DNA from 2 places in the Streptomyces sp. NPDC103540 genome. Region 1 is predicted to be linked to the other one. Evidence: riboswitches for the same ligand, from Rfam matches in the RefSeq annotation. Region 1 holds a riboswitch; the other holds the start of a gene.
The links. A riboswitch is a leader RNA that binds a small molecule or an ion and turns the genes downstream of it on or off. The one in region 1 is predicted to bind glycine.

Region 1 (7,913 bases):
CCTTCGTGGACCTGGAGGCGGGTGGGCGGGCCTTCGACGCGCCGGGCGCCCGCGCCACCGGGGAACGGCTGCGCGCCGACATCGCGGCCCTGACCGGACTGAGCGGCTCGGTGGGCCTGGCCGGGTCGAAGATGCTGGCCAAGGTGGCCTCCGAGGAGGCCAAGCCGAACGGTCTGCTGCTGATCGAGCCCGGTACCGAGCGGGAGCTGCTCGCGCCGATGCCGGTGCGGACCCTGCCCGGGGTGGGGCCGGCCACCGGGGAACACCTGCGGCGGGCCGGCATCACCACCGTGGGGGACCTGGCGGAGGCGGGCGAGGACGAGCTGGTGCGGATGGTCGGCCGGGCCCACGGGGTCGGCCTGTACCGGATGGCGCTCGGACTGGACGACCGGCCCGTGGTGGCCGAACGGGACGCGAAGTCCGTGTCCGTCGAGGACACCTTCGACGTGGACCTGCACGACCGCGTCCGCATCCGCGGGGAGGTGGCGCGGCTCGCCGACCGCTGCGTGGTGCGACTGCGCGCCTCCGGGCACTCGGGACGGACGATCGTCCTGAAGGTGCGCCGCTACGACTTCTCCACCCTGACCCGCTCCGAGACCCTGCGCGGGCCGACCGACGACCCGGCGGTCGTCCGGGAGGCGGCGGCGCGACTGCTGGAGGGCGTCGACACCACGGGCGGCGTACGGCTGCTGGGCGTCGGCGTGACGGGGCTCGCCGACTACACCCAGGAGGACCTCTTCGCCCAGGCCCGCACCGAGGGGGAGGCGGGGGACGGGACGACGGGCGCGCCGCGGGAGGCGGCCGGGCAGGAGGGGGACGCGGCGCCCGAGGAGCCGTCCGGGGAGCCGGAGCGGGCCGCCGCACGGCACTGGCCGGCGGGGAGCGACGTACGGCACGCGGTGTACGGGGCCGGATGGGTGCAGGGCAGCGGCGTCGGGCGGGTCACCGTACGGTTCGAGCGGCCGGGATCGCCGCCCGGGCGGGTCCGTACCTTCCGGGTGGACGACCCGGAACTGGAGACCTCCGAGCCGCTGCCCCTGGTGGGGGAGGCGTCCCCGGACCTCCCTACGGCTTCTCCGGAGGGGTGAGGGGGCCGCGGACGTCCTCGGGGAGGGTCACGTCCAGGCCGTAGTGGTGGTAGAGCTGGAGTTCCTGCTCGGGGGAGAGGTGGCGACCCACCCCGAAGTCGGGGGCGTCCCTGATCAGGGAACGGTCGAAGGGCACGCGCAGGGCGTCGTCCACGACCTCGCTGGGTTCCAGGGGGACGAAGGCGTCCCGGCCGAAGAGGCCGGTCCGGACGGCGGCCCATTCCGGCACTCCCGTGGCATCGTCGAGGTAGACCTCGTCCACGGTGCCGATCTTGGCGCCGTTGCGGTCGAATGCCTTGCGGCCGATCAGGCTGCGCGGATCGATGTCGGTCTGCACGGTCCCTCCGTCTGGTCGCACGCGGTTCACAACTCATCCGTAATGACTACAGAAGGGCATATCGGGATGGGGGGCCACTCGAGGGAGGCCCCGGATCCCCGCTGGTAGGCTGGGTGACGGCTGTTGACCCTGTGCGGGAGAGTCCTCCGAGTGAGCTCGACGGAGGCGCCGAAGGAGCAAATCCTCCCCGGAATCTCTCAGGCATACGTACCGCACGCGACGAGGCCACTCTGGAAAGCAGGGGCGGTACCGGGCACGCAGTACCGGTTCCGCGCCTCACCGACGGTGAAAGCCGGACCGCACGGGAGACCCCCGTGGGGCCCGGTGAAGCTCTCAGGTTGAGATGACAGAGGGGGAGGCCGTCCGGGTGCCCGCGCCGTGGTGCCCCTCGCAGGTCATACGACCAGGAGGCCTCCGTCATGACCGCCAACCGCATTCCGCTCGCTCAGCTGGAGCAGGGCATCCCCTTCGAGCAGCGCCACATCGGCCCGGATGCCGAGGCGCAGGCGAAGATGCTCGCCCAGGTGGGCTACGGCTCCCTGGACGAACTCACCGCCGCCGCGGTGCCGGATGTCATCAAGACCGCCGAGGCGCTGAACCTGCCCGAGGCGCGGACCGAGGCCGAGGTCCTCGCCGAGCTGCGCTCGCTCGCCGACCGCAACCAGGTCCTCACCTCCATGATCGGCCTCGGCTACTACGGGACCTTCACCCCGCCGGTCATCCTGCGCAACGTCATGGAGAACCCGGCCTGGTACACGGCGTACACGCCCTACCAGCCCGAGATCTCGCAGGGCCGCCTCGAAGCGCTGCTGAACTTCCAGACCGTCGTCGCCGACCTGACCGGTCTGCCGACCTCCGGTGCCTCCCTGCTCGACGAGGGCACCGCCGCCGCCGAGGCCATGACCCTGGCCCGCCGCGTCGGCAGGTCCAAGGGCAACGTCTTCCTCGTCGACGCCGACGCCCTGCCGCAGACCATCGCCGTCATCGAGACCCGCGCCGAGCCCATCGGCATCGAGGTCGTCGTCGCGGACCTCTCCGACGGCATCCCGGCCGAGATCGCCGAGCGCGGCGTCTACGGCGTCCTGGTCCAGTACCCCGGTGCCTCCGGCGCGGTGCGCGAGATCAAGACGGTCATCGACCAGGCGCACGGGCTCGGCGCGATCGTCGCCGTCTCCGCCGACCTGCTCGCCCTGACCCTGCTGGCCTCCCCGGGCTCCCTCGGCGCGGACATCGCCGTCGGCACCACCCAGCGCTTCGGCGTCCCGATGGGCTTCGGCGGCCCGCACGCCGGCTACATGGCCGTCCAGGACAAGCACGCCCGCTCCCTGCCCGGTCGCCTCGTCGGCGTCTCCGTGGACGCGGACGGCAACAAGGCCTACCGCCTGGCGCTCCAGACCCGCGAGCAGCACATCCGCCGCGAGAAGGCCACCAGCAACATCTGTACCGCCCAGGTGCTCCTCGCGGTCATGGCCGGCATGTACGCCGTCTACCACGGCCCCGAGGGCCTGCGCACGATCGCCCGTCGCACCCACCGCTACGCCGCGATCCTGGCCGCGGGCCTGACGGCCGGCGGGGTCGAGGTCACGCACGGCTCCTTCTTCGACACGGTCACCGCCCGGGTGCCCGGCAAGGCCGCCGAGGTCGTCGCCGCGGCCCGCGAGGGCGGCGTCAACCTCTTCCGCGTCGACGCCGACCACGTCTCCGTCTCCTGCGACGAGACCACGCTGCGCGCGGACGTCGAGGCCGTCTGGGCCGCCTTCGGCGTCACCGCCGACATCGAGGCGCTGGACGCCTCCGTCGCCGACGCCCTGCCCGAGGGCCTGCTGCGTTCGGACGAGTACCTGACCCACCCGGTCTTCCACCAGCACCGCAGCGAGACCGCGATGCTGCGCTACCTGCGCCGCCTCTCGGACAAGGACTACGCGCTGGACCGCGGCATGATCCCGCTGGGCTCCTGCACCATGAAGCTCAACGCGACCACCGAGATGGAGCCGGTCACCTGGCCCGAGTTCGGTCAGCTGCACCCGTTCGCCCCGGTCGAGCAGGCCGAGGGGTACCTCACGCTCATCACCGAGCTGGAGGAACGTCTCTGCGAGGTCACCGGCTACGACAAGGTCTCCATCCAGCCGAACGCCGGCTCCCAGGGCGAGCTGGCCGGGCTGCTGGCCGTCCGCGCCTACCACCGGGCCAACGGCGACGAGCAGCGCACCATCTGCCTCATCCCGTCCTCGGCGCACGGCACGAACGCGGCGAGCGCCGTGATGGCCGGCATGAAGGTCGTCGTCGTCAAGACCGCCGATGACGGCGAGGTCGACGCCGCGGACCTGCGGGCCAAGATCGAGCAGTACCGTGACGAGCTGGCCGTGCTGATGATCACCTACCCGTCGACCCACGGCGTGTTCGAGGAGCACGTCGCCGACATCTGCGCGCAGGTGCACGAGGCCGGCGGTCAGGTCTACGTCGACGGCGCCAACCTGAACGCCCTGGTCGGCCTCGCCAAGCCGGGTCACTTCGGCGGCGACGTCTCGCACCTGAACCTGCACAAGACCTTCTGCATCCCGCACGGCGGCGGTGGCCCGGGCGTCGGCCCGGTCGGGGTCCGGGCGCACCTGGCCCCGTACCTGCCCAACCACCCGCTCCAGCCGACCGCGGGTCCGGAGACCGGCGTCGGTCCGATCTCCGCCGCCCCGTGGGGTTCGGCGGGCATCCTGCCGATCTCCTGGTCGTACGTCCGCCTGATGGGTGGCGAGGGCCTCAAGCGCGCCACCCAGGTGGCCGTGCTCGGCGCGAACTACATCGCCAAGCGCCTGGAGCCGCACTACCCGGTGCTCTACACCGGCCCGGGCAACCTGGTGGCCCACGAGTGCATCATCGACCTGCGTCCGCTGTCGAAGGCGACGGGCGTCAGCGTCGACGACATCGCCAAGCGCCTGATCGACTACGGCTTCCACGCGCCGACCATGTCCTTCCCGGTCGCCGGCACGCTGATGATCGAGCCGACGGAGTCCGAGGACCTCGCCGAGATCGACCGCTTCTGCGACGCGATGATCGCCATTCGTCACGAGATCGAGCGGGTCGCGGGCGGCGAGTGGCCGCTGGAGGACAACCCGCTGGCCAACGCCCCGCACACGGCCGCGGCCCTGGGCGGCGAGTGGAACCACCCGTACAGCCGTGAGGACGCGGTCTTCCCGGGTGGCGTGAACCCGTCCGAGAAGTACTGGCCGCCGGTGCGCCGGATCGACGGCGCCTTCGGCGACCGCAACCTGGTGTGCTCCTGCCCGCCGCTGGACGAGTACGACAACTGATCCCGCCCGGCGGTCCGCCGCCGTGACGTGGGGACACGTCGAAGGGGCCGGTCCCGGAGCTTCGCGCTCCGGGACCGGCCCCTTCTCGTGCGTCCGTGCGTGCGTACGTCCGCCCGTGCGTGCCCGTCGGCCGCTACGCCGCCGCGAGCGGGCGGTGCGGGGCGATGATCTGGCCGTCCGGCAGGAGTTCACCGGTGTCCTCGAAGAGCAGGACGCCGTTGCACAGCAGGCTCCAGCCCTGTTCCGGGTGGTTGGCCACCGGGCGCGCGGCCTCCCGGTCGGCGGACTCTGATGACGGGCAGGCAGGCTGGTGCTGGCACATGGATGCGTTCTTTCGCTGCGGTGTGGTCTGTTCGCTACGGCTCGATGCGTGATTCATGGCCGTCCCCCTGGGTCGTCCCCGCACCTGCGGGGAGGATGTCCTCAGTCTTCCCCCACGACGGCTGCTTCGCAGGTATTTCCCGGCAGCTGTCCTCATGGATTGAGGACGCATCACCCGTGCGGGCGGTTCAGGCCAACTCCCCTGTCATTTTGGGTGGTTCGCGGATGACCCGAGCGGACTAGGCCGGATGGGCCGGATGGGTGGGCGGCCTCAGGCGGCCGGGGCGGCCAGGGTCGGAGGGACGGGAGGGGCCGGCGGGGTCAGCCGGTGGGTCAGTACGGGGAGCAGCTCGGACACGGTGTGCGGGCGGTACGGGGCGATGCCGGGCGGGGCGGGGGCGAGTGGCACCAGCAGGTCGGTGGCGGCGGGCAGGCCGGCGGCGGCGTCGGCGCCGACCGCCCCGTGCAGCCACAGGGTCAGCATGTACAGCTCGGGTACGGACAGCAGGCGCGGCTGGTAGCTCTTGCCGAGCGACTCGGCCTGGCGCAGGGCCCGTTCGGTGGCCGCGACGTAGGGGCCCTCGAAGAAGTGGGAGAAGGTCCAGCCGTCCGCGGTCAGGCGGGTGTCGGCCGCCGCCACGAAGCGGTCGCCGCTGCGGATCAGGAAGCGCCACGCGGTGAGCCGCGTACGGGGAGGCCTGCCGTCTCCCGCCGCGCCCGACATCCCCAGCCGGTCGAGGACGTGGACCGGCAGGGGGAGTTCGGCGGTGGTCGGACCCTGGACCGCGCGCAGGGTCGGGGTGTGCGCCTCGTGGACGGCGGTGGGAGAACCGAGTGCCGCGAGGACGCTGCGCAGGGCGGGCGCGGGGGCCGGGGGGACATGCAGCGGCATGGTGGGTCGCCTCTCACTTGGGAGACCTGTGGTGCAGGGGAAGGTGCGGACGGCGCTGTCGCATTCTGGGGTCAGAGGTGGGCATTGGGGCAATGGCCGCGCGCCAACTCTCTGCCTCGTTTGCGGAGTTTATACGACATGTGTTCACGCAGTGTTTCGGCTACCTGTCCCCGCCATTGCCGGCAAGTCCTCTTCCGGTCCCACTGTCGTGCTATTCATGCCCAATGTGCGCGAACATGACGCGCTGACCTCGGAGGTTACCGGAAGGGTGCTCGGCTGGAAAGTGTCGGCTATCCGGAATCGGCAAAGTCGACGTCGCATTTTCCGATGTCGCCTTGCCAGGTGAATGTGCCGAAGCGCCCATCCGGCCATACCGGCGCGCGCTCTCCGGCGGACCGGTCGCCCCGGCGTTATGGATCACGACGCCTGGGCATCATCGACCGTAACGCGCGCCCGGGGGCAACGGCCGGGCCACTCGAGGAGGGACGCTTCGATGGGGGAGAAGGTCGTGGCAGGCGGATTCGACCTGTCCGATCGGCAACGGTATCGGAGGAAGCTTCACGAGTGCCTGGAGGGACTGGAGCGGCTTCTGGCCGAGAAGAGGTTCGATCGCCCCAAGAACATGATGGGGCTGGAGATCGAGTTGAATCTCGCCGGTTCCGACGGTTTGCCGCGGATGGTGAATGCGGAGGTGCTGGAGCGAATAGCGAGTCCTGATTTCCAGACGGAACTGGGGATGTTCAACCTGGAGGTCAACGTCCTTCCGCACCGGCTCGACGGCCGGGTATTCGACCAGCTCGCCGAAGAACTGAGCGCGGGACTGCACTACGCGCACCGGCAGGCGGCGCAGATCGACGCGGGCGTCGTCATGATCGGGATCCTGCCGACGATCTCCCGCGCGGACCTGGCCCCGGCCAACCTGTCGGCGGTGGACCGCTACTCCCTGCTGAACGAGCAGATCCTGATGATGCGCGGGGAGGACTTCACGCTCGACATCGACGGGGTCGAGCGGCTCACCTGGAGCACCGGCTCCATCGTGCCGGAGGCCGCCTGCACCTCCGTACAGCTCCACCTCCAGGTCACGCCCGCGCGGTTCGCCGACGTGTGGAACGCGGCGCAGGCGGTGACGGCCGTACAGATAGCGGTGGGGGCCAACTCGCCGTTCCTGTTCGGGCGGGAGCTGTGGCGGGAGTCGCGTCCGCCGCTGTTCACCCAGGCCACCGACACCCGCCCGCCCGAACTGCGGGCGCAGGGGGTCAGGCCTCGGACCTGGTTCGGGGAGCGGTGGGTGGACTCCGCGTACGAGCTGTTCGCCGAGAACGTGCGCTGGTTCCCCTCCCTGCTGCCGATCTGTGACGAGGAGGAGCCGCTGCGGGTGCTGGCCGAGGGCGGGGTGCCGAGCCTGCAGGAGCTGGTGCTCCACAACGGCACGGTCTACCGCTGGAACCGGCCCGTCTACGGGGTCGCCGACGGGGTTCCGCACCTGCGGGTGGAGAACCGGGTGCTGCCGGCCGGGCCGACCGTCGCCGACGTGGTCGCCAACGCCGCCTTCTACTACGGACTCGTCCGCACCCTCGCCGACGAACAGCGCCCGGTGTGGACGCGGATGCGGTTCGCGGAGGCCGAGGCCAACTTCGACGCGGCCTGCCGGTACGGGATCGACGCGCGGCTGCACTGGCCGCGTCGGGGCCGGGCCGGGGGGCTGGTCAGCGTACCGGCGGTGCGGCTCGTGCTCGACGAACTGCTGCCGATGGCCGCGGCCGGGCTGGACGCCTGGGGCATCGAGCCCGCCGACCGGGACCACTACCTCGGGATCATCGAGGAACGCTGTCGCCGCCGGGTGAACGGGGCGACCTGGCAGGTGGACACCTACCACCGGGCGCTCGCGGGCGGGCTGGAACGGGACGCCGCGCTGGCCGCGACCACCCGCCGCTACAGCGAGCTGATGCACAAGGGGGACCCGGTCCACA
Region 2 (7,913 bases), on a different contig from region 1:
GCGGGCCTTGAGGTCCTCGCTGTCGTACGAGGGCTTCAGGGCCTGGGCGATGATCTCGGCGACCTCGGTGAAGTCCTCGGCGCCGAAACCGCGCGTGGCCAGGGCCGGCGTGCCGATCCGCAGACCCGAGGTGACCATCGGCGGCCGCGGGTCGTTCGGGATGGCGTTGCGGTTGACCGTGATGCCGACCTCGTGGAGGCGGTCCTCGGCCTGCTGGCCGTCCAGCTCCGAGTTGCGCAGGTCGACGAGGACCAGGTGCACGTCGGTGCCGCCGGACAGGACGGAGACGCCGACCTCGGTGACGTCCGGCTGCACCAGACGCTCGGCGATGATCTTCGCGCCCTCCAGGGTGCGCTCCTGGCGCTCCTTGAACTCGGGCGAGGCCGCCACCTTGAAGGAGACCGCCTTGGCCGCGATCACGTGCTCCAGCGGGCCGCCCTGCTGACCCGGGAAGACCGCGGAGTTGATCTTCTTGGCCAGCTCCTGCGTCGACAGGATGACGCCGCCGCGCGGACCACCGAGGGTCTTGTGCGTGGTGGTGGTGACGACGTGGGCGTGCGGCACCGGGTTCGGGTGCAGACCGGCGGCGACCAGGCCCGCGAAGTGCGCCATGTCGACCATCAGGTACGCGCCGACCTCGTCCGCGATGCGGCGGAAGGCGGCGAAGTCCAGCTGGCGCGGGTAGGCGGACCAGCCCGCGACGATCAGCTGCGGCTTGGACTCCTTGGCGAGGCGCTCGACCTCGGCCATGTCGACCTGGCCGGTCTCGTCCACGTGGTACGGGACCACGTTGTAGAGCTTGCCGGAGAAGTTGATCTTCATGCCGTGGGTCAGGTGACCGCCGTGGGCCAGGTTCAGGCCCATGATCGTGTCGCCCGGCTTGAGCAGCGCGAACATCGCGGCGGCGTTGGCCTGCGCACCGGAGTGCGGCTGGACGTTCGCGGCCTCGGCGCCGAACAGCGCCTTGATGCGGTCGATCGCGATCTGCTCGACCACGTCGACGTGCTCGCAACCGCCGTAGTAGCGGCGGCCCGGGTAGCCCTCGGCGTACTTGTTGGTCAGGACCGAGCCCTGGGCCTCCATGACGGCGACGGGAGCGAAGTTCTCCGACGCGATCATTTCCAGGGTCGACTGCTGGCGTACGAGCTCGGCGTCGACGGCGGCGGCGACGTCCGGGTCGAGCTCGTGGAGGGGGGTGTTCAGGACGGACATCAAGTTCCCCTGGGGTCTCAGTTGTCGGAGTGGGTGAGCGCGGCGTACTCGTCGGCCGTCAGGACGTCCTTCGGCTCCTCCGACAGACGCACCTTGAACAGCCAGCCACCCTCGAACGGAGCCGTGTTGACCAGCGCCGGGTCGTCCACGACGTCCTGGTTGGCCTCGACGACCTCGCCGGAGACGGGGGAGTACAGGTCGCTGACCGACTTGGTCGACTCCAGCTCGCCACAGGTCTCGCCCTCGGTGACGCTCTCGCCGACCTCGGGGAGCTGGGCGTAGACGACGTCACCGAGCGCGTTGGCCGCGAACTCCGTGATGCCGACCGTCGCGACGCCGTCCACGGCGTCCGACAGCCACTCGTGCTCCTTGGTGTAACGCAGCTGCTGGGGGTTGCTCATGACCTGATTCTCCTGGATGCGGGGGAGTGGATACGAACAGTGGTCTCGAGTGGTGAGACGCGTACGGGAGCCCCGCCGCACGGCCTGCGCCGTACGACACGGACCCCGCGGGCTACTTCTGCCGCTTGTAGAACGGCAGGGCCACGACCTCGTACGGCTCATGCGTACCGCGAATGTCGACGCCGACGCCGGAGGTGCCGGGCGCGGCGTGCGCCGCGTCGACGTACGCCATGGCGATCGGCTTGCCCAGCGTCGGGGACGGGGCGCCGGAGGTGACCTCGCCGATGACCTTGCCGTCGGCGACGACCGGGAAGCCGGCGCGCGGGACGCGGCGGCCCTCGGCGATCAGGCCGACCAGCTTGCGCGGCGGGTTCGTGGCGGCGCGCTCGGCGGCGGCCTCCAGGGCGGCGCGACCGACGAAGTCGCCCTCCTTCTCGAACTTCACGACCCGGCCCAGACCCGCGTCGAACGGGGTCAGCGAGGTGGTCAGCTCGTGCCCGTACAGCGGCATGCCCGCCTCCAGGCGCAGCGTGTCGCGGCAGGACAGCCCGCACGGGACCAGGCCCACGCCCTCGCCGGCCTTCGTCAGGGCCTGCCACAGCTCGACCGCGTGCTCGGGGGCCACGAACAGCTCGAAGCCGTCCTCGCCCGTGTAGCCGGTGCGGGCGATCAGCGCGGGCACGCCCGCGACGGTGCCCGGCAGACCGGCGTAGTACTTGAGACCGTCCAGGTCGGCGTCGGTCAGGGAGGCCAGGATGCCGGGGGACTCGGGGCCCTGGACGGCGATCAGCGCGTACGCGTCGCGGTCGTCGCGGACCTCGACGTCGAAGCCCGCCGCGCGCTCGGTCAGCGCGTCCAGCACGACCTGGGCGTTCGAGGCGTTGGCGACGACCATGTACTCCGTCTCGCCCAGGCGGTAGACGATCAGGTCGTCCAGGATGCCGCCGTCCTCCACGCAGATGTGCGTGTAGCGGGCTCGGCCGACGCCGACGGTCGAGATGTTGCCGACCAGCGCGTGGTCCAGGGCCTTGACGGCCTCCGGGCCGGTCAGGGTGATCTCGCCCATGTGGGAGAGGTCGAAGAGGCCGGCCTTGGTGCGTACCGCGGTGTGCTCCTCGCGCTCACTGGCGTAGCGCAGCGGCATGTCCCAGCCCGCGAAGTCGGTCATGGTCGCACCGAGCGAACGGTGCAGCGCGTCGAGCGCGGTCAGGCGGGGGGCAGTGCTCATGGGTGTGGCTCCCGGGTCCCAGGGCATGACATGACGAGGACGATCCTCCCCATCTGTCATCGGAACCTGAGAGGTTCGCCGAGAGTTACCGCGGGTACGCGGCGCGCCCTCGACTTGCACCTTGGGTGGAGCGCGCGCCGTCGCCCGTCGGGGGACGGGCGTGTCGCGGCTCGCTTTTCAGATCTGCCTCATCCACGCGGTACGGGGCCTGAGAGATTCAAGGGAGGTACTTGCTCCTTCGGCGCCCGGGCACGGCCTCGCGGCCTGCCGGGACTCTCCCGCGCGGATTCAAGCGGCCGGTATGCAGTTGGTGTCCAGATGGCGCACATCATTGCACGGGTCGCGCGGGAGTGGGCGGTGGGGCCCGCAAGAACGTACGAGCGGAACCGGGCCCGCCGGATTACCGTCTCTTTACACTCAGTGGGCATGGGGCCTTCACGGCCCGATTTCGGGGGGAGAGCACTGTGCGGAGATTCGAAGTGGTGACACCGTCGGGGACCGTGGACGCGGTCCCCACCCAGCGGGGCGTACCGGCCCGCGCGGCGGGCCGCGTGCGGGACCTGCGGGGCACACCGGCCCGCGGCCCCCACCGGCTCGGCTTCGCCGCCGGTGACATCGTCGTGGTCTCGGGCCTGCCGGGGGGCGGCAAGAGCACCCTGATCAAGCGCGCCGCCGAGGGCGGGGGCATCGACTCCCAGGACGTCCGCGAGCGCTGGGAGCGCCGCATGCCGGGCGCCCTGCCCTACGCCGTCTACCGGCCCGCCGTCCGCGTCGCCCACTACTGGGGCCTGTGGCGCCGGCTGAGCTCCGGCGACTCTGTGGTCGTCCACGACTGCGGCACCCAGAGCTGGGTGCGCGCGACCCTGGCCGCCGTCGCCCGCCGCCGCGGCCGCGCCCTGCACCTGCTGCTGCTGGACACCACCGCCGAGGAGGCCCTCTCCGGGCAGGAGGCCCGCGGCCGGCGCGTCTCCGCGTACGCCTTCGCCCGCCACCGCGGCGCCGTGCGCCGGCTGCTGCGCGAGGCCGAGGCCGGCCGGCCGCCGGCGGGCTGCGCCTCGGCCGTCCTGCTCGACCGCCGCTCGGCCGCCGCGGTGACCCGCATCTCGTTCGAGGGCCGAGGGCGGGGCCGGTAGCCTCGGCACGACACATCGCCGAACCTACGGAGGCAACGGCACATGCAGGGCAGCGGCTGGCCGGCGAACGAGGTGGAGCGGGTGCTCGGGGCGGCGCTCGGGCAGGCGGACGCCGGCGAGCGGATCCTGGAGGCGCTCGGCCGCGGCCACGTCTGGGTGCCGCTGCCCGAGGGCGGCGGGCCCGACGGCGACGGCCTCACCCTGCCCACGATGCTGATCGACGGCGAGGCGTACGTCCCCGTCTACAGCTCCGAGGCCCAGTTCCGGGTCGGCGCCGGCACCGGCATGGACTTCGCCGTCGCCCCCGCCGTCGAGTTCGCCCGCGGGCTGCCCCCGCAGCTCGGCATCGCCCTCAACCCCGAGGGCGCCGTCGGCGTGCCGCTGCCGCCCGCCGCCGTCGCCGCCCTGTGCCGCACCGGCCGGACCCCCCTCGACGGACCGGCCACCGGCGGGCGCGTACGGCTCTACGAGCCCGACTGGCAGGACGACCCGGTCGACTTCCTCGCCGCCGCCTCCGAGGAGTTCCGGGCCACCGGGGTCGTCGCCGCCGCGCACCGCTGCCTGGCCAGCGTCGAGGCCGGGGCGCCCGAGCTGTACATCGGTGTCCGACTGGTGGGATGGGATCCCGAGTTCCGAAACGCCCCGCTGGAGGCCCTCGGCCGGGCCCTGGCCCGCGTACCGGCGCCCTGGCCGGTGCAGTTGATCCTCCTCGACGCCGCCGAGGACCCGGTCACGGACTGGATTCGTGAGCGCGTACGCCCCTTCTACCTCCCGTAGCGCCGCTTAAGCTGGTTGGTACGCGTGGACGACGGGCGGACGAAGAGGGGTACCGGGTGAGTGCGTCAGGCACGGCCGCGGCCGGGCAGGTCGAGCACATGCTGCGCCAGGTGACACCCGGGCGCTATGACAGCTACGAGTCATTCCTGCACGCCCTCGCCGAGGGCCGGCTGTGGATGCTGCTGTGGCAGGGGCAACCGGGCTCACCGGACGCCCAGTACGGCGGCATGGAGGTCGAGGGCCTCGGGTACGCGCCCTGCGTGACCTCCCCGCAGGAGCTGGCCGCCGGTGGCTGGAACCGGGGCTACGAGGTGGTCACCGGCCGGGACATCGCCCGCGCCCTCTACCCGGACCGGTGGGGGCTGTGGATCAACCCGCACGACCGCGGCGGCGGCCTCGGCGTGCCCTGGGCCGACCTGCGCCGCGTCGCCACCGGCCTGGACCGGATGCCGGCCGGGCCGCTGCGGCTGTCCGAGCCCGCCCTGGAACTCCCGCAGTTCTACGGACTGCTGACCCAGCACGCGCACCGCACGCCGGCCGTCAGGTCGCTGCGCCGCGCCTGGGTGCAACCCGCGATCGGGTCGGCGTACCTCGCGGTGGGCCTCGACCTCTACGACGCCTCCCCGCCGGCGCTGGAATCCGTCCGGGAGATGATGCGCCAGTCGGTCGGCGCCGTGCCCGAGGGGGTCCCGGTGTGCACGGTCGCACTGGCCGACGAGCACGACCCCGTGGCGATGTGGCTGCGGTCGCAGACGCGGCCGTTCTACGACCGGGAGGGCCAGGCGGCGGCCTACTGAGCCGCTTCCCCCAGGCGTGCTCGAAGCGCGCCGGAGGGTCGCCGGAGGAGTTTCACCGAGCCTCCTACAGGCTTTGCCCGGGTGTGCCCGGAGCATGAGACGGACGCGTCGAGCGGACAACGGGCCGCCGGGAACCATCGTTCCCGGCGGCCTTCGCGTTGTCCGGATTTCGCCGTACCCGTCTGCCCAATAGGCGCACTGATCCTGCGAGTTGGGCGGCATGTCCGTTTGCGTACCGAACGGACGGTCTTGCTCCGCTGAGCCGTGAGCGGAGTCCGGATAACGGGAATCAGATCGTCAGATCACGGTTGCGCATCCATTCATCTGCGGGTCTGGCGGCTGGTCGAGCGACCGATGAAGACTCCCCACCCAAGAGCCGGTCAGTCCTCCAGGACCCGGTTCGGCACGTGGACTTCGCTTGTCGTTTCACACAGCACTTCCCGCACGTCAGCTGCGCCGCCCGGCACCACCGCGGGCGCCGCCGCCCGGCACGGCGCACGCTCCTTCGCACCGCACCGCTTTCGTACCGCAACGCACCGCACGCACCGCCACGCACCGCACGCACCGCACGCACCACACGCACAGCACCGCACGCACCGCAACGCACCTCCGTACAGCGCAGCACCGCACCGAGCACATCCGCACCTCCCGCACCGCGCACACCCGCACCTCAACGCGTTCACGTGTCCCGAGCACTTCGAGCGCCACTCCGCACCAACGCCGCCACAGCGGCGGGCATGGGCCGGCCACCCGTCGGCCGAGAGGGGTCCCCACCACGATGACGGCACCACTGCACGACACGAGCGCGGAAACACCCGCACCCGTGTCCGTAGCCGACGTCCCAGCCAAGGCCATCGAAGGCCGCTCGCCCGGTCGCATCGCATGGATGCGGCTCAAGCGCGACAAGGTCGCGCTGACCGGCGGCGTGGTCGTGATCCTCCTGATCCTGGTGGCCATCTTCGCGCCGCTGATCGTGAACCTGCTGGGCCACCCGCCCAACGAGTTCCACGAGGACATGATCGACCCGGACCTGGGCACGCCGCTCGGCTCCTTCGGTGGCATCAGCTCCGACTTCCTGCTGGGCGTCGAACCGACCAACGGCCGCGACGTGTTCAGCCGGATCGTCTACGGCGCCCGCATCTCCCTGGTCGTCGCCTTCCTGGCGGCCTTCGTGTCGGTCGTCCTCGGCAGCTTCCTGGGCGCCCTCGCCGGCTTCCTCGGCGGCTGGGTCGACGGCGTCATCAGCCGCACGATGGACCTGCTGCTGGCCTTCCCGCAGCTGCTGTTCACCATCGCCCTGGTCTCCGTCGTCCCCAACTCCCTTTGGGGGTTCGAGGGTTCGGGCGTCCGCATGGGCGTGCTGATCCTGGTCATCGGCTTCTTCGGCTGGCCGTACATCGGCCGCATCGTCCGAGGCCAGACGATCTCCCTGCGGGAACGCGAGTACGTCGAGGCCGCCCGCAGCCTCGGCGCCGGCCGCGGCTACATCCTGATCAAGGAGCTGCTGCCGAACCTGGTCGCGCCGATCCTCGTCTACGCGACGCTGATCATCCCGACCAACATCCTGACCGAGGCGGCCCTCAGCTTCCTGGGCGCCGGCGTCAAGCCACCCACCGCCTCCTGGGGAAAGATGCTCTCCGACGCCGTCCCCATCTACCAGGACGACCCCATGTACATGGTGGTCCCCGGTATGACGATCTTCATCACCGTCCTGGCGTTCAACCTCTTCGGGGACGGGCTGCGTGACGCACTCGACCCCAAGGGCAGCTGAACCGCTTCTTCGCTTCACCACCTATGGAGGTTGGACAACCGTGACCCGCAGAAAGCAGGCTCTCGCGATCACCGCCGTGATCGCCGCCCTGTCGATGACCGCCGCGTGCGGTGGCAACGGCGACAAGAAGGACGAGGCCAAGGGCGAGGCCGACGGCGCCAAGGGCTACAGCGGCGCCGCGACCGCCGTCATCAACCCCTCCGACGCCAAGGGCGGCGAGCTCAAGCTCTGGTCCCCGCAGGACGTCGACTACCTCGACCCGGCGCGCGCCTACTACGGCTTCGTCTGGAACATGCAGCGGCTCTACGTCCGCAGCCTGCTGGCCTACGACAGCAAGCCGGGCAAGGACGGCACCAAGGTGGTCCCGGACCTCGCCGAGGCGCTGCCGGTCATCACCAACGACGGCAAGACCTACACGCTCAAGATCAAGGACGGGGTGAAGTTCGAGGACGGTTCGCCGATCACCTCGAAGGACATCAAGTACGGCGTCGAGCGCGTCTTCGCCCAGGACGTCCTGTCCGGCGGTCCGACCTACCTGATCGACCTCCTCGACCAGGGCCAGAAGTACCCCGGCCCCTACAAGGACACCGACCC

Region 2: another riboswitch for glycine. It lies ahead of gcvT (glycine cleavage system aminomethyltransferase GcvT); the one in region 1 lies ahead of gcvP (aminomethyl-transferring glycine dehydrogenase).

Annotation. Positions count from the first base shown of each region.
Region 1 covers NZ_JBVJMA010000019.1:120,666-128,578, reverse strand. The annotation lists gene ACZ6ZI_RS34650 (DNA polymerase IV) at 1-1,088, shown strand, start outside; gene ACZ6ZI_RS34645 (PRC-barrel domain-containing protein) at 1,066-1,425, opposite strand; glycine riboswitch at 1,550-1,648, shown strand; gene gcvP (aminomethyl-transferring glycine dehydrogenase) at 1,845-4,730, shown strand; gene ACZ6ZI_RS34635 (DUF5999 family protein) at 4,864-5,052, opposite strand; gene ACZ6ZI_RS34630 (hypothetical protein) at 5,323-5,943, opposite strand; gene ACZ6ZI_RS34625 (glutamate-cysteine ligase family protein) at 6,437-7,913, shown strand, end outside.
Region 2 covers NZ_JBVJMA010000005.1:238,338-246,250, reverse strand. The annotation lists gene glyA (serine hydroxymethyltransferase) at 1-1,212, opposite strand, end outside; gene gcvH (glycine cleavage system protein GcvH) at 1,230-1,613, opposite strand; gene gcvT (glycine cleavage system aminomethyltransferase GcvT) at 1,726-2,841, opposite strand; glycine riboswitch at 3,029-3,132, opposite strand; gene ACZ6ZI_RS14460 (AAA family ATPase) at 3,306-3,974, shown strand; gene ACZ6ZI_RS14455 (enhanced serine sensitivity protein SseB) at 4,017-4,751, shown strand; gene ACZ6ZI_RS14450 (enhanced serine sensitivity protein SseB C-terminal domain-containing protein) at 4,808-5,548, shown strand; gene ACZ6ZI_RS14445 (ABC transporter permease) at 6,327-7,319, shown strand; gene ACZ6ZI_RS14440 (ABC transporter substrate-binding protein) at 7,414-7,913, shown strand, end outside.